Regions from separate parts of the Streptomyces sp. 796.1 genome, predicted to be linked through region 1. Evidence: riboswitches for the same ligand, from Rfam matches in the RefSeq annotation. Region 1 holds a riboswitch; each other region holds the start of a gene.

Region 1 (5,205 bases):
GCTTCCTTCGGCGAGATGTTGTAGAACTTCGCGTCGAACTGGTCGATGCGGTCGAGGAAACCGCCGCGTTCGCACCGGATGACGCCCTTGGCCGCCGGGTCATCGGAGGTCAGCCCCTCCGGGTCCCAGCGGTCGGTGGGCAGTTCGCGCAGTCCGGACCGGCCGGTGCGCAGGAATTCGGCGAATTCGTCCGGCGCGTTGCTCCCGCCGGGAATGCGCAGTCCGATGCCGACGATGGCGATGGGGTCGGGCCCGGTGTGGGAGGTCTCGGGACCGGCTGGTGCTGCGTGGTCCCGTGCGTCGGTGGCGTTATCTGACATGGCTCCTGCTCTTGTTGCAAAGTCCGTACGGGACACTCACGCGGCCTCGGTCCTGGTGGTGCGCACTGCGAGGCGCACTCCGCCGTGGCAGGTCGGTACGTCGCCGTCGCCGTACCGGCACAAGGTGCTGACCAGGACGATCGATCCGCCGTCGGCTTCGCGCTCGTCGACGCCCACGACGTCGATCTCGCCCCAGAACCCGCGCCCGCGCATGGCGCGCCGAAAGGTGCTGCGGAAATCCACGATGAGAATGTCGGGAAGCTGTCGAGCCCAGTACTCGTCCAGGGTCCAGGCGTCGAACGGCCACATGGCACGCTCTTTCACGGACTTCGCCAGCAGGTAGTAGACGAGTTGGTTGAAGCACAGGTTGAATTCGACCGCGTTGAAGTGTCCGGTGTCGTCGATGTAGCACGACTCGGGAATGGTGAATTCGCCCCGCGCGCTGACGCGCCCACCGTCCCTCGGCTCGCCCTGGCGCGTCACCGTGGCGGCCTTCAGATAGCGGCAGTGCGGTTTGTAGGGGGTCAGGACCCGGTTGAGGAGCGGCTCGTCACAGCCGTACTGGGTGGATCGTGCGGTGCTGGTGTTGATGAGGTCCACTGGTTGTCTCTCAGCGGCCTTCTGCCGACTGCCGGGCGCCGATTCCGGCGTAGAACTCGTGGTCGTCGTGGACCGTGATCCGGTGCGAGACGGTCGGCTCGGGCTTGACGGTGTGCCGGGCGCAGTGCACGAGGCTGCGGTTGTCCCAGACCAGCAGGTCGCCCTTGTCGAAGGTCTGGAGGTGGATGTTCTCGTGCTGGAAAGTGGGATCGGCCTGGCCGACCGCGGCAAGCACGTCGCGCAACAGGGAATCGGGCAGCGGCGACCCGTCGGCGGCCTGCAATTCGTAGGTGAACGCCTCGCTGATGTAGAGCAGCGGCTCGCCGGTGACCGGGTGCGGGAAGACGGTGGGGTGGGTGACGGCCGGGGTGTGGTCCTCGATCTCGGCGAGTACGTCGGTGATGGGCCGGTAGACGTCGTCGGGGCGGATCTTGAAGTACCGCCGGACGCTGTTGCGGCTGCTGGATCCCGCGAGGGCGTCCTTCATGGCCTGTGGCAGTTTCCGGTACGCCTTGCCCATGTCGATGAAGTAGGTGCCGCGGTTCTCCTTCGGCACCACCTGCGGATAGATCAGGGTGAGCCCGAACGGGCGCGCCATGAACGAGTAGTCGTGGTGCCAGAACTTTCCCGTTTGTGGCACGCCGACTTGTTGTCCCGCCTCCTTCACATTCGAGGAGACGAAGATTTCCTTGTGCTCGGGGTGGTGGTACATCGGCTGGTAGTAGGTCTCCACCTCGCCCATGCGGTGGCCGAAGGAAACGAACTCGGCGGCGGAGAGGTGCTGCCCTTTGAGGACCACGATCTTGTGTTCGTAGACCTTCTTCTTGAGTTCGGCGATGTCCTCGTCCGGGGCGTTCAGCACATCGATTTCGACATCGACACCCAGCGCGGTGTCCGTTTGTGGTGCGGTGGTCATAATCTCCCCCAGTGGGCCGTGCCTGATTGGTTAAGAGAAATCACTGACGGTCCCACCGTTCAGTAACCGGCTTAGGTCGGCCTTCAAGCCCGCTGAAACGGAGGGGTTGCCTCCCCGACGGGCGTTCGACGGACGGTCCCCCGAACGGGTAAGCCCGCCTTGGCCCGTATGGGCGGTGCCAACCACCGGGTGGCCCAACCCGACCGGACCATTCATCACCCGTACGAGTGGACCGCCGTTTCGGGCGCGTGGCGCCCTGCCACCGTCACGGGCAGGAGATTCCCGAGGAATCCAGTGCGCCGGAGCGCATCGGAGTGCGCATACGGGGCACGGCTCGACGGACGCCATCGGTGAATCTCCTGATACACCTGTCGGGCGCGTCGCTTCGGCGTACGACGTGTGGGCCCCGGGCGTGTTGGGCAGTCAGCCCCCAGCGCCCGCCCACCGTCACGTTCCGCGTGCGCCGTTCTTTCCCCTCCCGCGCGTTCCCGCTTGCCCCGCGCCGTGTCGCTGGGCGTCAGGTCGCGGGTCGAGGCCCGCCGGTCAGCCGTCGCATCGAGCCGCTGCCGCGCGCGCCGCCCTGCTCCCCCGTACACAGATGAGGACACCCCTGTGAAGATCAAGACGTTCGCCAAGCTGGTGCGCAGCCGTCAGCTCCCGCTCGCGGTGCGCATGCCGAAGGACCTCTCCGCCCCCGTCTACCGGGCCTCCTTCCTGGCCGCGGCGGCCACCAGCGGGGTGCTGCGGCACCTCGCACAGCAGCCGCTGGACGCCCCCGCGCTCGCCGATGAGCTCGGCCTGCACGAGGAGGAGAAGCTGCTCGGCTCCTGGCTCGACATGGGGGTGCGGGTGGGGGACCTCGGTCAGCGCGGTGGGCGGTACCGGCTGCGCAGCCGGCTCGCCAAGGGGCTGGCCCGGCCCGATTCGGACGCGTACGCGGCGCTGCTCGAACAGCTCATGCGCTTCCACGCCCCGCTGCTGCTGGACGCGCCGAACATGCTGCGCGAAGGCCGGCGGGTGTCGATCGCCGATCAGGACGGCGCGCTCATCGCCCGCTCGTCCCGGGTTCTGGAACCCGCCGTGCAGGGGGTGGTGGAGCAGCACGTGGACCGCACCGCGCCGGTGCGCCTCCTTGAGGTGGGGTGCGGCAGCGGTACGTACGTGCGGCACGCCACCTCGCTCAACGACCGGCTGACGGCCGTGGCGATCGACCTCCAGAGCGAGGTGGTCGAGCAGGCCCGGGTGAACCTGGACAAGTGGGGACTTGCCGACCGGGTGGAGATCGCCCGGGGAGACCTGCGGACCTACTCCACGGACCAGAAGTTCGACCTGGTCACGCTGCACAACAACATCTACTACTTCCCGCAGGGCGAACGGATCAAGGTGCTGGAGCGGGCGCGCTCCTTCCTGATGCCCGGGGGCAAGCTGCTCCTGACGACGAGTTGCCAGGGCGGCGGTCCCGGCCTTGAGATGCTCAACCTGTGGTGCGCGTACGCCGACTTCACCGGGCCGCTGCCGCACCCCGAGACGCTCGTCGGCCAGTTCCGGGAGGCCGGCTTCAGCCAGGTGCGGTCGCGGCGGCTGGTGCCGGGTGAGGAGTTCCGGGCCTTCACCGGTGTGAACCCGTTCGACGCCGAGGACTGACCGGCCCGCCCGGACACTCCGGGAGCCGGCACTGAAATCCGTATTGCCGGAACCATCCCGCCTTGGCATGATCCGTGGCGCATCGCAGCGTCGGGCGTCCTACGGGGCGTCCGATCCGCCGACGCGCGGCCAGGAGCGCGGCGTGACGTCTCATCACCATCCACACTCCGGACCCGGCCGTGACGGGGGCCGGGTGGCCCAGTCGTCGTCCGCACCCCGGACCCCCCTCGTCCGATTTTGCATTTCCGCAGGTCAGGACGGGTGATACGGACTCGTACGGGGGACGTTTCGCGGTGCGGTTCGCCATCACCGACGAAGGTGAAGAACTTCACATACAGCCCTTTCGACTGCGAATTCGGGCCGTGGATGGCGCAGTATCCCTATCCGACACCACCAAGCCCCCGTCACCACGGCGGGGCGGTCCGGGCGGACGCCGAGTCCTGCCGCCGCACGGACCAAGGAGTAGATCGCAGATCGGCAGGAACGGGAGACCCAAGCACGACGGACCACGAAGTCGGTGGTCCTTGGGGTGAAGCCACGCAGGTGGCCGGGCAACTTCGCCAGTCCGAACCCGACAGGTCATCTTTCGCAGGCGGATGACGAAGGGCTTCTGTATGTCCGCGCAGGCTCGTATACCCGCGCTCGCTTCCCGCCTCGGCACCGCGTCAGCCCTCACCGCGACGGTGCTGGCGGGGTCGGCCTTCCTTCCCGCGATGACCGCCGACGCCGAGGCGGCGACCGCCTCCCACAAGGCGCTCAAGGTCGCGGCAGGCAAGAAGGGCGCACCCTACAAGTACGGGGCAGCCGGTCCGCACCGGTTCGACTGCTCCGGGCTCACGCTCTACTCGTTCAAGAAGGCGGGCAAGAAGCTGCCGCGCACGGCAGCCGCCCAGTACAACAAGACCCGTCACCTGTCCGCAGGTTCCCGCAAGGCGGGGGACCTGGTCTTCTTCCACTCCGGCCGGAACGTCTACCACGTGGGCATCTACGCCGGGAACAACAAGATCTGGCACGCTCCGAAGCCCGGCAAGTCGGTGCGGCTGGAGAAGATCTGGACCAAGAAGGTCTGGTACGGCCGGGTCCGCTAGGCGCCCTCGCACCACCGCCCGGGTGGACGGGGGTCGTCGTGGCCACCGCCCGCCCGGGCGTGCGAGCAGTACGCGAGGGGTATGCCCGGATGACGTGCACTGCCCGCCCGGCCGCCGGGCGCGTGCAAGCGGTACGGGCGCCGGCCGCCTCGCGGCGCGCTCCGCCCACGCGCTCACTGAGCCGGGTGATTGTCCCCCTGGGTTCGTCACCCGCAGGAGGCACCCGGCGTTGTCCTCACGTGCCGACCGAATCACGGTCAGCCTGATCCATGAGGACTAGTCATGATGCGAGGAATGACCGGTGTCGCCGTCGTTGCCGTGGCACTGGCGGGTGCGATGACGCCGGCCCAGGCACGTGAGGCGACTCTGCCGATCAAGAACGGCAAGGCCGAGTTCTGCTTGACCAAGCCCGCCGCCAAGCGGCTGGCCGAGGCGAAGATCAAGCTGGTCGCGACGGGGAAGGCACGGCTGACCGGCAAGCAGCGCCAGTGCGTGTCGCTCCCGCTGACCGAGGGCACCCGGGACTACGCCAAGTTGCAGGGTGGCCTGAGCTTCCGTGACCGGGATGACCGCCTCGACCTGAGCAAGGTCCACAACTACGTGGACAAGACCCCGCGGACCGTGGTCCACGCGTCGG
Region 2 (5,205 bases), on a different contig from region 1:
GCTGGGCGGCGAGCCAGGCCAGGGCGACGGTGCTGACCTCGACCCGGTGCGCGGCGGCGACCTCGTCGAGCGCGGCGAGCACCCGCGGCCCCCGCTCGCCGGTCAGGTACTGCTCCACGGCCGCTCCCCGTACGGAGTCAGCGGCCGGGCGCCCGGGCCGGTGCTTGCCGGTAAGGAACCCGGCGGCCAGCGCGAAGTACGGCACCGCGACCAGGCCGCGGTCGGCGACCACCTGGGCGAGTTCGCCCTCGTAGGTGTCGCGGGAGACCAGGTTGTAGTGCGGCTGGACGGCGACGTAGCGGGCCAGGCCCTCGCGCTCGGAGGCGTCGAGCGCGGCGGTCAGCCGGGCCGGCGAGATGTTGGAGGCCGCGATCTGCCGCACCTTGCCCGCGCGGACGAGTCCGTCCAGCGCGCCGAGGAACTCCTCGACCGGCACCGACTCGTCGTCGTAGTGCGTGTAGTACAGGTCGATGTGGTCGGTCCGCAGCCGGGTCAGCGACGCCTCGACGTCCGCCGTGATCACCTCGGCGGACAGGCCGCGCCGCGTGCCGTCCGGGCCGCTGGCGCCGCCGACCTTGGTGGCGATGACGACCCGGTCGCGGTTGCCGCGCGCCGCGAGCCAGTTGCCGATGATGGCCTCCGACTCGCCGCCCGAGTTGCCCGGCACCCAGGCCGAGTACACGTCGGCGGTGTCGATGAAGTTGCCGCCGGCGCCCGCGTAGGCGTCCAGGATGGCGAAGGACTGCGCCTGGTCGGCGCCCCAGCCGAAGACGTTGCCGCCCAGCGAGAGCGGGAAGACCTCGACGTCGCCGATCAGGCGGGCCCGTGTGCTCGGTACGTGTTCAACCATGCCCGTGGCCAACGGCCCCGCCCAGCGCCCTATTCCCGCCCCGCCCCGCCGATCCGCCGTACGGGTCACCCACGCCGTACGCGCCGTACGCGCCCTGCGGACCAACCGGCCGCACGAGCCGGACGCGCCACCGCGCCGCACGCCCCACCCACCGGCCCGCGGGCCCCGCGGCCCCGCCGGCCCGCTACGGCTGGAGGCCGTGTTCCCGCAGCCACGCCACGGGGTCGATCGGCGCGCCGCCGCCCGGCCTGACCTCCAGGTGCAGGTGCGGCCCGGTGACGTTGCCGGTCGCGCCCACCCGGCCGATCACGTCGCCGGTGCCGACCTGGCCCGAGGTCTGCGTCATGGAGGACAGGTGGCAGTACCAGACCTCGGTGCCGTCGGGGAGCGTGAGGACGATGCGGTAGCCGTACGAACCGGCCCAGCCCGCCTGCGTGATGGTGCCGCCGTGCACCGCCTTGACCGGGGTGCCGGTCGGGGCGGCGAAGTCCTGGCCGGTGTGGTTGGCCGACCACATGTCGCCGGCCTGGCCGAACGTGGAGGTCAGCGTGTACGAGCCGACCGGCAGCGCGTAGCTGGCGGCGAGCTTGGCGCGGCGTTCGGCCTCCGCCTTGCGCGCGGCCTCCGCCGCCTTGGCCTCCGCGGCCCGCTTCGCCTCCTCGGCCTTGCGCTTGGCCTCGGCCTCGGCGGCCCGCTTCTTCGCCTGCTCCGCGGCCTGTTCGGCGGCCTTCTTGCGCGCCGCCTCGGCCGCGGCCCGCTCCGCCGCGACCCGCTCGGCGGCCTCGCGCTCGGCCGCGTCCGCCGCGTTCTGCTGGTTCTCGGCCTGCTGGAGGATGCGGGCGCGCAGCGCCTCGCCCGCGTTGGCCGTGCCGTTGGCCGTCTCCTCGACGGTCAGCCCGGCCTGGCTCAGCGGCGTACGGTCCGCCGGGTGCACCGGGGACGCCGGCTGCCCGCCGCCGTCCGCCAGCAGCGGCCCGACGCCGGGGATCTGGTCGGCGTCGGGCAGGGAGTCGACGAGGGCGTCGGCCGCGGCCCCGAGGTCGGGGACGGACAGCGCGGCCTGCGGGCGGTCCTTGGCGCTCGCCATGCCGCCGGCGCCGACCGCCGCGATGACCCCGACGCCGAGCACGGCACCGCTGCGGGCCATCGAGCCGCCGCGCTGCTTCACCACCCGGTGCCGGCCGCGGACCGGGGCGACGCTCTCGGCGGTGGGGTTCCACTCCTCCCCGGGCGCGCTGCCCGGGGCTTCGTCCTCGGACGCGCCCCAGGGTGGCGGGTCGCCCCAGGGCGCCGGCTCGGGCGCCGCGCCGGGCGCCGTCCCGAGCGTCATCTCATCCGTCATCTCGACTGCCGCGCCGGGGAGTTCGTCCGTACGGCCGGCGAAGGGGAGCCCGCCGGGATGGCCGTCGGGGTGGCCACCGGGGTGCGCCGCGACCTGGCCCCCGGGGTGCGCGGCGAACTGCCCGCCGGGGTGCCCGGCGAAGGGACCGCCGGCATGTTCGGCGGGGTCGGCCGCGGGAGAAGCCGGGCCGGAGGCAGACCTGTTGGACGCCACGGAGGCGTGCTCCTTTCCTTCCTTCTCGCCTACCGGGTTAGCTGACGGGTTCGGAGCAGGAAGGTCTCCTACGGGCCGTGGACGACCCGATTCACCCCAAGGGTTGGTTCCCCGGTTCCCTCGTCTCGGCCCCGCCGGGAACGGCGGTGTCGTGCCTGAGGAATTCGGCGACGGCGCACGGAGCCGCCTCTTGCGGCGGCGGTGACGACCGCGCTGCGTTATCGAACGTTAATAGAGGCTCGGGTGTGATTCCAAGCTGTTCTGGGGAATAGGGCACCGCCTTTGCCGGACCGCCTACCGAACTTCAGCAGCCTGGTCAAGATCGACTACCCAGCGCAGTCAACGGCCATCGCCGCGCCCGCCGCGCCGGGCCAGCCCCGGGCCCGACCGGCGCAGCGCGAGCAGCGCCATGTCGTCCACTCGCTGCCCGTGCGTATGCCGCGTCACGTCGGCGATCAGCGTGTCCAGGAGCCCGTCGGGGCTGGCGAAGCGCCGGCCGCCGAGCCGCTGCGTCGGCTCGTAGAACCGGCCGGTCTCGTCGCGCGCCTCGGTCACCCCGTCCGTCAGCATCAGCAGCGTCGCACCGGCCGGGAACGCCGTCTCCGTCACCGTGTCCTGCCAGGCCGCCAGGTCTCCCATGCCGAGCGGCAGCGCGCCCGCGGCCGGCACCAGTTCCCGTACGTTGCCGTCGGGCAGCAACAGGAGGGGCGGCGGGTGGCCGCGGTTGATGAGCCGGAGCCGGCCGCTGCCGGCGTCGTCGATCTCGCCGATGACCGCGGTGGTGAACCCCTCGAACTGGTCGAGCCCGGCCCGCCGGTCGCCCTCCCGGTCCAACGCCCGCTCCAACCGGTCGACCACGCCCTCCAGCGCGGGCTCCTGCTCCGCCGCCTCGCCGAACGCCCCGACGACCACGGCGACCGCCTCCACCGCGTCCAGGCCCTTGCCCCGTACGTCCCCGATGAGCACGCGGGCGCCGTACGGGGACTCCTGCACCGCGTACAGGTCGCCGCCGATCCTGGCGTCGGTCTGCGCCGCGACGTACCTGGCGGCGATCCGCAGCGCGCCCGTCCGGGCCGGCGGCGCGGGCAGTACGGCGCGCTGCGCGGCCTCGGCGACCACCCGGACGGTGGCGAGCTGCCGGTAGTTGCGCCGCACCACCCGGTTGATGGCCAGCGCGAACAGGGCGACGGTCGCCACGGTCGCCACCTCGGTCACCGACAGCGCCCGGTCGGCGGCGCTGTGCGCGAACGCCAGCAGGACCGCGGTGGCGACTGCGGTCGCCGCCACCACGCTCGTCCAGCGCAGCGAGAACAGCGGGGCGGCGATCAGCGAGGCGGCGGTGAGGAACGGCGACGCGGTGTAGTGCGAGGGGGTCAGCAGGTCGAAGACGACACCGCCGGCGAGCAGGACGGCGGGGAGCCAGCGCAGGACATTCCGGGCATGCGCGGCGCGCGGCGACTCCGCTTCCGCTCCGTCCCACCCGGGGTTCCCCACGCGCTGCTCCCGCTCTCGGCTGGCCCGCACCCTACACAGCCCCCTTCACCCGCATCCGTCACACCTTTCCCACCACCACCCCGAACCTCCCCACCCCCACCCCTCGCGAGCGACCCCAGCCCCCCAAGCGGCCTATTCACCCCCCGGGACGGAACCCGTACGAGGCAGCGTCCCGCGCCGGAAGCCAGCGGCTCACCGCCGGGGCGGAGCGCGTACGCAGCGGCGGACGAGGCGGGCGTACGGAATGCGCGTACGGAACGGGCGTACGGATCGGAGGGGGCCGGGAGGCAGAAGGGGGCGGGGCAGCCGCGGGGCGGGCGGGATACCAGACAGCCACAGCCACGATCGCGGGGCCGGCCGCAGCCGGCCGCAAGCCCGGTCCCGCACGCGAACGGTCGGGGCCGGCCGCGGTCGGTGACGACGGGCGGTGACGACGATCGTGCCGACGGACGCCGACCGGGTGGCGCCACCCACGGCCGGCGGATACGCACACGAGGCGAGCCGGTACGCGCGCGAGGCGATCAGGTACGCGCACGGCGGCCGGCCGGGCAGAGAGGCAGGGCGAGGCGGGTGTGCGCGGGTCCGGCAGCCGGACGCGCGCACGGGTCCGGCAGCCGCCTCAGTCGGGAGGGGCGGCGGTACCCGAGGCGGGGAACGGGGGCGGCCTTCGCGGGCGGCGGGGGCGAGGCCGCTCCGCCCTGCGACGGGCCGTCACCCGCCCCCACCGGCCCACGACTTCCTGGTCGCTAGAGCTCGACGCCCAGCGCGCGGGCGTGGCGGTCGGCCGCGCACTCCGCCGCCGCCTCGTCCAGATACACCTCGCACACCAGCCGGCCGTCCGACGTCAGGTTGTGCTCCAACTCCCACAGCACCACCTCGTCCCCGCCCACCAGCAAGAACGCGTGCTCGTAGTAGCGGCACCAGGTGGTGTCCGGGTTGCCCGTACGCAGCCTGGGCTTGGTGGCCAGGGCGATGTCGTGGGCGAACGCCGTGGTCAGCAGGGCGCGTACGTCCTCGCCCGGACGGTCCGGGTTCTCCGCGCGGCGCAGCACCCGGCGGGCGTGGTCGGCGGAGTCGTCTATCGCGTACGCGCGCTGCGGCGCGAACGAGCCGACCGGCGTACGTAGTTGCTCCGGCAACCAAAAGGGGATGCTCTCCAGCTCGTCCCAGAGCACCCCGCCGATGCGCTCGTGGATCCGCCGCTCGGCGACTTCGAGCGAGCGCTCGTCCGCGTACAGCTCGTAGCTGACCGGGGCCGGGGCGGCCGGGGTCGGGTCCGGGGCGGTCACCGCGGCCGGGGCGCGCT
Region 3 (5,205 bases), on a different contig from region 1:
CCCATCACCCATCACCCATCACCCCACAGCTTTCATCAGCACCGGGAGAGGACCGACCGCATCGTGAAGACCAGCGAACCGGGACCGCCGGCCGCCCCGTGGCGGCCCACCGCCAGCACCGCGAAGCAGGCCGCCGCCCGTCGGCCCGTACCGGCGTTGCACGGGGCGGGGGGCCGGTGAGCGTTCTCGGCACCAGGGCGTTGGGGCGGGCGTCGCTGGCCCGGCAGTTCCTGCTCGCCCGCGCCGACGTCCCGCTCACCGACGCCGTCGCGCACCTGGGCGGACTCCAGGCGCAGGAGCCGCAGGAACCATTCGTCGGCCTGTGGTCGCGGCTGCGCGCCTTCGACCCTGGGGCGCTCTCGGACCTCCTAGTGGAGCGGCGGGTGGTGCGTACCGCCCTGATGCGCCGCACCGTTCACCTGGTCACCGCCGAGGATGCGCTGGCCTGGCGGTCCCGGCACGACGCCATGCTGCTCCAGCGCGCCCTGGGTGCCTACCGTCGCGAACTCGACGGCGTCGACCTCGATGAACTCGCCGCGGCCGGCCGGGCCAAGCTGGACGCCGGGCCGTGCTCGAACGCCGAGCTCACCCGGGCGCTCGCCGAGCGTTGGCCGACCGTCGTGCCCCGGGCGTTGGGCGAACTGGTGGTCGCCGCGCTCGTCCCCACCGCCCAGCTGCCGCCGCGCGGGGTGTGGCGCGCCCGGGCCGGCGTGCGCAACGTGCTGCTGGCGTCCTGGCTCGGGCGCCCGGTCGACCCCCTGGCCCCGGACGCCGCGGACCCGGTCGGGCAGGCGCTGGTGCGCCGCTACCTGGCCGCCTTCGGCCCGGCCGCATCGGCTGACGTGCGCGCCTGGTGCGGCGTGGCCGGGCTGCCCGCGGCGATCCGCGCCCTGCGCCCGGAGTTGGTGACCTTCCGCGACGAACGGGGCCGGGAACTCCTCGACCTCCCGGACGCGCCGCGCCCCGACGCCGACACGCCCGCCCCCGTACGCTTCCTGCCCGCGTTCGACAACGCGGTGCTCGGCTACCACGACCGCAGCCGGATCATCGACGACGCGCACCGCGGGCTGTCCGTCACCGGCGCCCGCTTCGTCCTGGTCGACGGCACCGTCGCGGCGACCTGGACCGTCCGGGACGGCACCGTCCGCGTGACACCGCTGCGCCGGCTCTCGCGCACCGACCGCACCGCGGTCGCCGAACAGGGCCAGGCCCTGGCGTCCTTCCTCTCCGAGGACGGTGACGACCGCGACCGGGTGCGCATCGACGCGCCCGCGCCGTAATCCCCAACTCCCGCGCGCGCCCGCACGCGCGTACGCCCGCACTGCCCCTGCCCGCACCCGAACGTGCGGCCCGCACCGGGTTTGGCGCCCGTGGTCGGCGCGTACGGGCGGGCACGCGCGCGGGGCACGCCGAAGGCCCCGGCTTCGGGAGCCGGGGCCTTGGCGGGAGAACGAGTGCCGGGTGGGCGGTGGGCCGTGACCGGGCGGGCCGCTCGCGCGGCATGGGGGCGCCCGGCGGGGCCGCGCGCAAGGGCGCGCACACCGCCACCGTGCCACCGCGGGCGGTGGCCGGCCAAGCGTGGTGAACCGGGGCTAGATGTTGACGCCGTGCGACCTGAGGTAGGCCAGCGGGTCGATGTCCGAGCCGTACTGCGCGGAGGTGCGGGCCTCGAAGTGCAGGTGCGGGCCGGTGGAGTTGCCCGTGCTGCCCGAGATGCCGATCTGCTCGCCCGGCGCCACGGTCTGGCCGACCGAGACGGAGAGGCTGTGCAGGTGGCCGTACTGGGTGTAGGTGCCGTCGTTCATCTTGATGATGACGTTGTTCCCGTACGCACCGCCCCAGCCGGCCTCGACCACGGTGCCGGCGCCCACGGCACGCACCGTGGTGCCCGTGCTGGCGTGGAAGTCGATGCCGGTGTGGCTGCCGGAGGACCAGTTGCCGCCGGACGCCTTGTACTGGGTGGAGACGTAGCTGCCCGCGATCGGCGAAACGTAACTGCCGATCGCCGCGCGCTCGGTGGTGCGGGAGGCACGGGACTGCCCGGTCTGCTCCGTCTGGCTCGCCTGCTCGCTGGCCTTCTGCTGGGCCTCGCGCTCCGCGGCGGCCTTGGCCTCGGCGGCCTTCTTGGCGGCGGCCTTCTTCTTGGCCTCCTCGGCGGCGGCCTTGCGCTTGGCCTCCTCCGCCTTCCGCTTCACCTCGGCGGCGTGCTTGGCGGCCTGCTGGCGCGCCTCTTCCTCCGCCTGCTGCTCCGCCGCGGCCTGCTCGGCGGCGGTGTACTGGGCGTCAGCCTGGGCACCGATCTTGTCGGCGATGTTGTCGTTCAGGGTCACGGCCTGGCGCAGGCCGGTGTCCTGAAGTTCCGGCGACGCATCGGCACCGGAAGCGGCCATCGCGGGCGCCGCGATGCCGGCGACGACTCCGGAGGCGGCGAGAGTGGCCATACCCGCCACATTCGCACTGCTACGGGCGAAACGGGTGGGGCGACGGTGCCGCCCGGTGGCACGGGTGAACGCCATGAGGAGGCGTGCTCCTTTCCTTCCCTCTCGCCTACCGGGTTAGCTGACGGGTTCGGAGCAGGAAGGTCTCCTACGGTCACCACGCCCCGCGAGAGGATGGCGGCCGATTCACCCCAGGGGATTTGGGTCCCCGGCTCCCTCGGCTCGCACCAGAGGGACTCGGCGATGGTTGTCCGGTGCCACGGATGTGGCGGATGCGTGACGAACAACGGCCCTGACGCTAAGCGGGACCACTTTTGATCGGCAAACAGAACCGGCTGTTTGTTGCGCACGCCACACGGCAGATGGGCAGCCTCTCCAGCAAACCAGACATACCGAAAGCCCCTGGATTCCCTCTTGACTCCGCGGCTCCTTAACGCTCCGTCAGCAACAGAGCGCCCGCGCCCCGCTCGCCCGGCCTCGCGCCCGGCCCCCTCACCAGACGCCACGCACCGGCCGCCCCGCCGGCTCCCGCGCCCCGTGACGCCTCGTGAATCCGGTAGGCGACACGGGCGATATGGGCGTACGAGGCCGTACCAGGGCTCCGCGCGCCGCGCCCGCCCCCACTTTCCTCGCACTCCCTTGCCTTGCACTCCCCGTACGCGCGCGCACGCGCGCGAGGCGGTCAGCGGCTCAGGCGGAGGCCCGTCTCAGGAACTCAGTCCGTCTCGGGCACTCAGGCCCGTCGCCGTGACCGCCGTGGCATCCACCCACCCGCCCACGCGCGCGGCCCCGCCCGCGCTCCCTGTCGTACGGAGCGACGCGTACGACGGCTCCGTACGCCAAGGCTCCGCGCAACAGCTTCGTACGGCGAATCCGTACGGAACGCCCGTACAACTGGTCTGCACCGCGGGCTCTGCACCGCGGGGTCTACACGGCGGGACCTGCGCGGCGGGTTCCGCACCGCCCGATCAAGGGGCAGTGCCAGGCCCGGCGGCAGGGCGCCGTTGGGCGGCCGGGCATGCGACGGCCGGACGGGGGCCCCGCCCACTCGGGCGCCCGTCGGTCGCGTGCCCGGCCGCCGCCGGATCGGACGGCGTCAGCCGGAGACCACCCGCACGTCGCCGATGCCCAGCGCCTTCACCGGCTCCTCGATGGCCGAGGCGTCGCCGACCAGCACGGTGACCAGGCGGTCCACCGGGAAGGCGTTCACGACGGCCGCGGTCGCCTCGACCGTGCCGGTCTCGGCGAGCCGGCGGTAGAGGTGGGCCTGGAAGTCGTCCGGCAGGTGCTGTTCCACCTGGTCCGCGAGGGTGCCGGCGACCGATGCCGCCGTCTCGAACTTCAGCGGGGCGATGCCCACCAGGTTCTGCACGGCCACGTCGCGCTCGTCGTCCGTCAGCCCCTCGGCGGCCAGCGTGCGCAGCACCTTCCAGGCGTCCTCCAGCGCCGGCCCGGTCACCTCGGTGGCCACCGAACCGCTGATGGCCAGCAGCGAGAGGCCGGAGCCGTCGGCCGTGGAGCGCAGCACCTGGGCGAAGGCCCGCACGCCGTAGGTGTAGCCCTTCTCCTCACGCAGCACCCGGTCCAGCCGGGAGGTGAGGGTGCCGCCCAGGCAGTAGGTGCCCAACGTCTGCGCCGGCCAGACCCGGTCGTGCCGGTCCGCGCCCACCCGGCCGATGAGCAGTTGGGTCTGCACCGCGCCCGGGCGGTCCACGATGACGACCCGTCCGGTGTCGTCGGCGGCGACGGCCGGCACCGGGCGGGCCTGCCCGGCATCGCCCGTCCAGGCGCCCAGCGTGTCGGCGAGCGCCTCGTCGAGGTCGACGCCGGTGAGGTCGCCGACGACCACGGCGGTGGCCGTCGCGGGACGTACGTGCGCCGTGTAGAAGGCGCGCACCGCGGCGGCGTCCACGGCCGCCACCGTCTCCTCGGTGCCCTGCCGCGGACGGGACATCCGCGAGTCGGCCGGGAAGAGCTCCTTGGAGAGCGTCATCGCCGCCCGCCGGGCCGGATTGGCCAGCTCGTGCGGGATCTCGTCCAACCGGTTGTGCACCAGCCGCTCGACCTCCCCGGCGGGGAAGGCGGGCGTGCGCAGCGCGTCGGCGAGCAGCCCGAGCGCCTTGTGCAGCCGGGAGGCCGGCACCTCAAGCGAGACCCGGACCCCCGGGTGGTCCGCGTACGCGTCCAGGGTCGCGCCGCAGCGCTCAAGCTCGGCGGCGAACTCCTCGGCGGTGTGCCGGTCGGTGCCCTCGGACAGCGCCCGCGCCATGATCGTGGCGACGCCCTCGATGCCCTGCGGCTCGGCCTCAAGCGGCGCGGCGAGGTTGACCTCGACCGCGACCACCTGCTGGCCGGGGCGGTGACAGCGCAGCACGGTCAGGCCGTTGGACAACTGGCCGCGCTCGGGCGCGGGGAACGCCCACGGCTTGGGCTGGCCGGGCTGCGGCTGGGGGTGGAACTGCATGCTCGTCACGGCGGTGTCCGTCGCCTTCGTCTGGCTCGTGGCTGCGGCGTCGCTCACCGGTCGGCCCCTTCCTCGTTGTCCTCGGTCGCTGCGTCGGTCCCGGTGGCCTCGACCACGTCGGTCGGCTCGGTCGGCTCGGCGCCCTCGGCGCTCTCCGCCGGCTCGATCGGCTCGTAGACGAGCACGGCCCGGTTGTCGGGGCGCAGTCGGGCGGCGGCGACGGCCTGCACCTCGGCGGCGGTGATGTCGAGCACCCGGCTCACCGCGGTCAGCGCCAACTGCGGGTCCCCGAACAGCACCGCG
Region 4 (5,205 bases), on a different contig from region 1:
TCGACGACACCGTGGAGCGGGCCCTGGCCCTGCTCGACTGACCCGGGCCAGGCGCGCCGGGTGTGGTGGGTGCGGCGCCGCGGTGGGGTGGGTGTCTGGGCGTGGCGGCGTGTCGCCGGGTGCGCTTCGGTGGCTGTCGAGCCGATGCGCGCGGACCCCGATCGACCCGTCGCCGCGAGGTGGCCCACGCACGCCCCGATCCGCCCCCCGCTCCCACCCTGGCCGCCCGTCGCGCGGTCCCGTACGACGCGCCTCGTCCCTGCCGCCCGTCCTGGCTTCGGCCTGGGCGTGCAGGGTGTGTCACCCATGTCCTGAACGCGATTCACCCCTACCCATTTTCTTGACTGTACGTTCAAGAAAAACCCCTCAATGGCGACCTTGGAAGCGAACCCGGCGCAGCTCCGACCTGACCGTCGGAGCCTCGACGTGGCCCTGCGGGGATCCCGGTCGGGAATCCGTGCCGAGGCCGCCTGATGAGAACCCCTATGAGAAAGAGGAAGACTCCCATGACCGACACGCACCCCGTCCCCACCGATGCGGAGCTCGCAGCCTCGCTCGACGGCGACTTCACCAGCGCGTACGCCACCGTGAACGGCGTCAGGCTGCACCACGTCACCGGCGGCAGCGGCGAACCGCTGATCCTGCTGGGTGGTTGGCCGCAGACCTGGTGGCAGTTCCGCAAGGTGCTGCCCGCGCTGGCCCGCTCCTTCCGGGTGACCGCCGTCGACCTGCGGGGCATGGGCGGCTCGGAGAAGCCGGCGGACGGCTACGACAAGCGCACCATGGCGCGCGACATCCACGAGCTGATCCACCACCTCGGCCACACATCGGCCTTCGTCGCCGGACACGACATCGGCGCCGGGCTCGGCTACCACCTGGCCGCCAACTATCCGGAATCGGTACGCCGGTTGGTCACCATCGACCTCGGCGTCCCCGAGGCGTCCTGGCTGGAGATCCCCATGCTGCCCAGCTCGGACAAGCAGGTCGAGGCCATCTCCCGGGGCCGGGGCGGCTACCCGTGGTGGTTCGCCTTCAACCAACTGCGCGGGCTCCCGGAGGAGTTGCTCGCCGGCCGCTTCCGTCCGGTGATCGACTGGCTGTACGGGCACATGCTCCTCGACCAGGCGTCGGTCGCCGAGGACGCCCGACGTGTCTACGCCCATGCGTACGCCACGCCCGAAGCCATCCGCGCCGGCAACGGCTGGTACCAGACGATGCGCAAGGACGTCATCGACCTCGCCGACCACGCCCCGCTGACGCTGCCCATCCTCACCCTGGCCGGTGAGCTGAGCTACCAGGCCCTGCGCCAGCAGATGGGCCCCGACAAGGGCACCGACATCCGTGTGGTGGAGGTCCGTGGCAGCGGCCACTACGTCCCCGAGGAGCAGCCGGAGGCGGTCGTACGGGAACTGCTCGCCTTCTTCGGGGCGGCGGGCCCACAGGAGTAGGTCGACACCCGGTGCGGGCCCACCTCGGGCCCGCACCGAGGCCGAATTCGGGAAATCACCCGCACCGCCCCTACCCTCCCCACTCCACCCCGGCCGAAGCCGGGAGGCATTTTCCCCGCTCCCTCCTCGCCCCCTTCCCTTCCCTCTTCTTGGAGTCCCCTCCTTGCGTCCCCTCCTTACGTACCGACCCCTCGCGGCGGGGGAGGGGCTTTCCCATGAGGTGGGCGCCCCCTCGTCTATGTCGACCGGGTCGTCGTGCGGGCGGAGTCGATCAATAGGGGAATCGCCCGGCGGGCGGGGCGCTGGCCGGGATTTCCAGAATTCTTAGCGCGAGAGGCAACCTCGCGCGGTTTCGGCGCGTATTCCTGGGTAGCAGGGACGCAGACGAGGACCAGTAATGTGGCCTGGGCCACAAGAAGCGGGCCGCGGAAGAGTGTCGGGAGCTCCGTCGAAGAGGCCGAACAAGATCATTTGAACAGAACTTTTCGGACTTTCCGGGCTCTGTGGTGCACCTCACCGGCGCCCCGCGATGATCTGTCACGTGCTGTGGTCGCCCGATCCCCTTCCGATCGCGGGAACCCCGCGCCGCCTGCGATGTCGCCCGCGGCCCGTACTTCGAAATATCGCAGTACGGCACAGATCCCGTGCAGAGCGTTATCTCTTCTCGCGAGTTATCGGCTGCAATGGATCTCCATCGGCGGGTTCAGGCTTGTCGGCAGGGAAATGAATGTGTTTTGTTGGCGATCCCGCTGAAACGAAGGCGGGTATCCGACGCCGGAATGCCGAATCTTGCCGCTGGCCGAGGAGAAACTTCAAAGTCATGACGGCAAGAGCGGGGGAACCAGGTAAGTGCCGCACCGCGTCTCAGCGCGGTCGGCTTGGGGTGAAGACGTGTCGCGGCACCCCGCCGCACCAGACGCGTCCGGGCAACTCCAGCCCGAATCCGACAGCTCACCTCGTAGGCATAGGAGAGGGCTACCCCTATGTCTTTTCGCGCACGCCACAGCCGCATCAGCCCCCGTCGTCTTGCGCGCATCTCCGTCGCGCTGACCGCTGGCGGCGCCGGCCTCGCCATCCCGTTCCTGGGCGCCACCCAGGCCAACGCCGCCTCCGTGGACGTCTGGGAGAAGGTCGCCCAGTGCGAGGCCACCGGCAACTGGAGCATCAACACCGGTAACGGCTTCTACGGCGGCCTCCAGTTCACCGACAGCACCTGGCGCTCCTTCGGCGGCACGGCCTACGCGCCGCGCGCCGACCTGGCCACCAAGGACCAGCAGATCGCCATCGCCGAGAAGGTCCTCAAGGTGCAGGGCCCCGGCGCCTGGCCGGTGTGCTCCGTCAAGGCGGGCCTGACCGCCGGCGGCCCGACCCCGCAGATCGCCCCCGACGGCGCCCGCGAGCAGGGCAACACCACCACTCGCGACAGCCGCCCGACCCAGCAGGTCGCGCCCCAGGCCGCCCCGAAGGCTGCCGCCCCCAAGGCTGCTCCGAAGGTCGCCCCCAAGGCTGCCCCCAAGGCCGAGGTGAAGTCCGCTCCGCGCACCCACCAGCACACCGCGGGCACCTCGTACACCGTGCGTTCCGGTGACACCCTGTTCAAGATCGCCCAGGCGCACGACGTCAACGGTGGCTGGCGCGCCGTCTACGACCGCAACCAGGACGTCGTCGGCAAGAACCCCAACCTGATCTACCCGGACCAGCGCCTGACGCTGCCCGGTGCCGGCTCCGCGCTGAAGGCCCCGCAGAAGAGCGCTCCGCAGCAGCAGGCCGCCCCGGCCCCGCAGCAGCAGCGCGCCCCGCAGGCCGCCCAGCCGAAGGCGCCGCAGCAGCAGGCCCCGAAGCAGCAGGTCGCGCCCAAGTCCGCGCCGGTCCAGCAGGCCCAGCCGCAGACCGAGGCCGCCACCTCGACCGGCTTCACCGCCCCGGTGGCCGGCTCCACCGGCACCCCGTACCGCCAGGCCGGCGGTAGCTGGTCCAGCGGCTACCACACCGGTGTGGACTTCCCCGTCGGCACCGGCACCACGGTCAAGGCCATCGGCGCCGGCCAGGTCGTCTCCGCCGGCTGGGCGGGCTCGTACGGCAACCAGGTCGTCATCCGCCACGCGGACGGCCACTACAGCCAGTACGCGCACCTGTCGCAGCTCACCGTCTCGGCCGGGCAGAGCGTCTCCGGCGGCCAGCAGATCGGCCTGTCCGGCAGCACCGGCAACAGCAGCGGCCCGCACCTGCACTTCGAGGTCCGCACCGGCGCCGGCTACGGCTCGGACGTCGACCCGATCGCGTACCTGCGCGCCAAGGGTGTCAGCATCTGATCACCCCAGTCGCTGACCGGCTGCCACTGACCGGTCGCTGACCGGGGCGGCAGGCAGCCCCAGCACCACGGATGTGCCCCTTCGCCCACCCGGCGAAGGGGCACATCGGCGTTCTCCGGGGCAACCCGCCCCGGCACCGGGCGTGACGGGCCCGGCCGCTCGGGGAGTGCCGGGCGGGCGCTGGGTAGAGTTCCCCGTCATGGGGTTGTGGAACGGGGAGGAACCCGCGACATCGGGCGGCGCCGAACCCGAGCACGGTGCCGAAGGTCCCGTACGGAGCGTCGGCGGCCCGACGCGCAGCACCGAGGCCGCGCGCGGAGCCGGCAGCGCGCCCGCCGCCGATCCGCGGCGCGCCATCGAACACCGGGGCGTCGGCGGCACGGTCGACACCCCGGCCCCCGACGACCAGGCGCCGCAGCCGCAGGCACCCACACAGCCACAGCCACAGCCGCTGGACGGCAGCCCCGCGCCGACCGCCGCGCCCCCGGCGCCGAGCACCCCCGCCCCGTACCCGGCGCCCCTGCCAGGCAGCGCCTACTACCCCGTGTCCCACCCCCAGCCGGCGCCCCGGTCGCAGCAGGAGCAGCCGTCCGGCTGGCAGCCACCCAGCGCCGTCGAGCAGGACCTGTACGAGGCGAAGGAGCGCGGCGACTGGGCCGGCTACTTCGACGTGCTGGCCCGTACGCCGCTGTTCGTGGCCGACTCGCGGGCCCGGGTGGACGCCCACCCCGACAGCGTCGTCTTCACCCCGTACCGCGACCCGCGCACCCGCACCGACTGCCTGGCCGTCTACACCGAGGGGATGCTGCCGGCGCCGGTCGAGGACCCCGTCTTCCACTCCGGGTCGCTGGGCTGGTACGCGCGGGTGTGGGGCGCGAAGGACCCGCAGTGGCTCGCGGTCAACCCGGGCAGCCCCTGCGAGGCGTACTTCCCGACCACGACCAGCCACCGCGCGGTCTGGCAGCAGCACGCCGAGCGGGCCGCCCGGTGCAGCCAGCCTCCGCGCCGGCTCCGCGCCCTGTACATCGGCGGGCCGCTGCGCGGACCGGTCGCACACGGCCTGGCCTGCGGGGCGCTGCTCTCCGTCAGCAACGGCGAACTGTGGAACGCCATGGCCTACCACGGCGGCGGTTACACGGCCGAGCGGGACCGGCTCGCCGAGTGGTGGGGGATCGGGTCGCGGGCCGACTGGCAGCGCACCCAGGACCTGCTGCTGCGGGCCGAAATGACCAGCCCCGTATGGGAGTTCACGCTCGGCATACGCCGCTCGCTCGCGCTGGACTTCGCCGGCGCCGTCGAGGTGGACCACTGGCGCCAGGTGGCCGAGCGCGCCCTGTGGCACGGTGCCGCCGAGGCCGCCGAGCCGCGCATCACGCCCGACGGGGTGACGGTGGCCCAGCCGCGCAGCGACGCCGAGGTGCGCTCCCAGGTGGCCGGGGTGCGGC

Evidence for each region. Region 1 has a riboswitch for cyclic di-AMP ahead of ACMA1D_RS32125 (C40 family peptidase). Riboswitches for the same ligand answer to the same signal wherever they lie in the genome.
Region 2: linked by a shared signal. The riboswitch ahead of ACMA1D_RS27550 (M23 family metallopeptidase) and the one ahead of ACMA1D_RS32125 (C40 family peptidase) in region 1 are both predicted to bind cyclic di-AMP.
Region 3: linked by a shared signal. The riboswitch ahead of ACMA1D_RS23930 (M23 family metallopeptidase) and the one ahead of ACMA1D_RS32125 (C40 family peptidase) in region 1 are both predicted to bind cyclic di-AMP.
Region 4: linked by a shared signal. The riboswitch ahead of ACMA1D_RS12725 (transglycosylase family protein) and the one ahead of ACMA1D_RS32125 (C40 family peptidase) in region 1 are both predicted to bind cyclic di-AMP.

The regions. Positions count from the first base shown of each region.
Region 1 covers NZ_JBLIWA010000106.1:84,521-89,725, forward strand. Annotated here, with positions in the region: gene ACMA1D_RS32105 (type I polyketide synthase) at 1-320, opposite strand, end outside; gene ACMA1D_RS32110 (FcoT family thioesterase) at 357-920, opposite strand; gene ACMA1D_RS32115 (TauD/TfdA dioxygenase family protein) at 931-1,836, opposite strand; gene ACMA1D_RS32120 (SAM-dependent methyltransferase) at 2,449-3,480, shown strand; cyclic di-AMP (ydaO/yuaA leader) riboswitch at 3,939-4,090, shown strand; gene ACMA1D_RS32125 (C40 family peptidase) at 4,095-4,568, shown strand; gene ACMA1D_RS32130 (hypothetical protein) at 4,863-5,205, shown strand, end outside.
Region 2 covers NZ_JBLIWA010000048.1:42,045-47,249, forward strand. Annotated here, with positions in the region: gene ACMA1D_RS27545 (aldo/keto reductase) at 1-850, opposite strand, end outside; gene ACMA1D_RS27550 (M23 family metallopeptidase) at 1,035-2,405, opposite strand; cyclic di-AMP (ydaO/yuaA leader) riboswitch at 2,417-2,585, opposite strand; gene ACMA1D_RS27555 (PP2C family protein-serine/threonine phosphatase) at 2,745-3,899, opposite strand; gene ACMA1D_RS27560 (DUF6227 family protein) at 4,646-5,205, opposite strand, start outside.
Region 3 covers NZ_JBLIWA010000038.1:124,307-129,511, reverse strand. Annotated here, with positions in the region: gene ACMA1D_RS23935 (winged helix DNA-binding domain-containing protein) at 177-1,280, shown strand; gene ACMA1D_RS23930 (M23 family metallopeptidase) at 1,593-2,516, opposite strand; cyclic di-AMP (ydaO/yuaA leader) riboswitch at 2,530-2,691, opposite strand; gene ACMA1D_RS23925 (M16 family metallopeptidase) at 3,535-4,902, opposite strand; gene ACMA1D_RS23920 (M16 family metallopeptidase) at 4,956-5,205, opposite strand, start outside.
Region 4 covers NZ_JBLIWA010000015.1:130,926-136,130, forward strand. Annotated here, with positions in the region: gene ACMA1D_RS12715 (TetR/AcrR family transcriptional regulator) at 1-41, shown strand, start outside; gene ACMA1D_RS12720 (alpha/beta fold hydrolase) at 507-1,448, shown strand; cyclic di-AMP (ydaO/yuaA leader) riboswitch at 2,219-2,428, shown strand; gene ACMA1D_RS12725 (transglycosylase family protein) at 2,432-3,760, shown strand; gene ACMA1D_RS12730 (DUF1266 domain-containing protein) at 3,960-5,205, shown strand, end outside.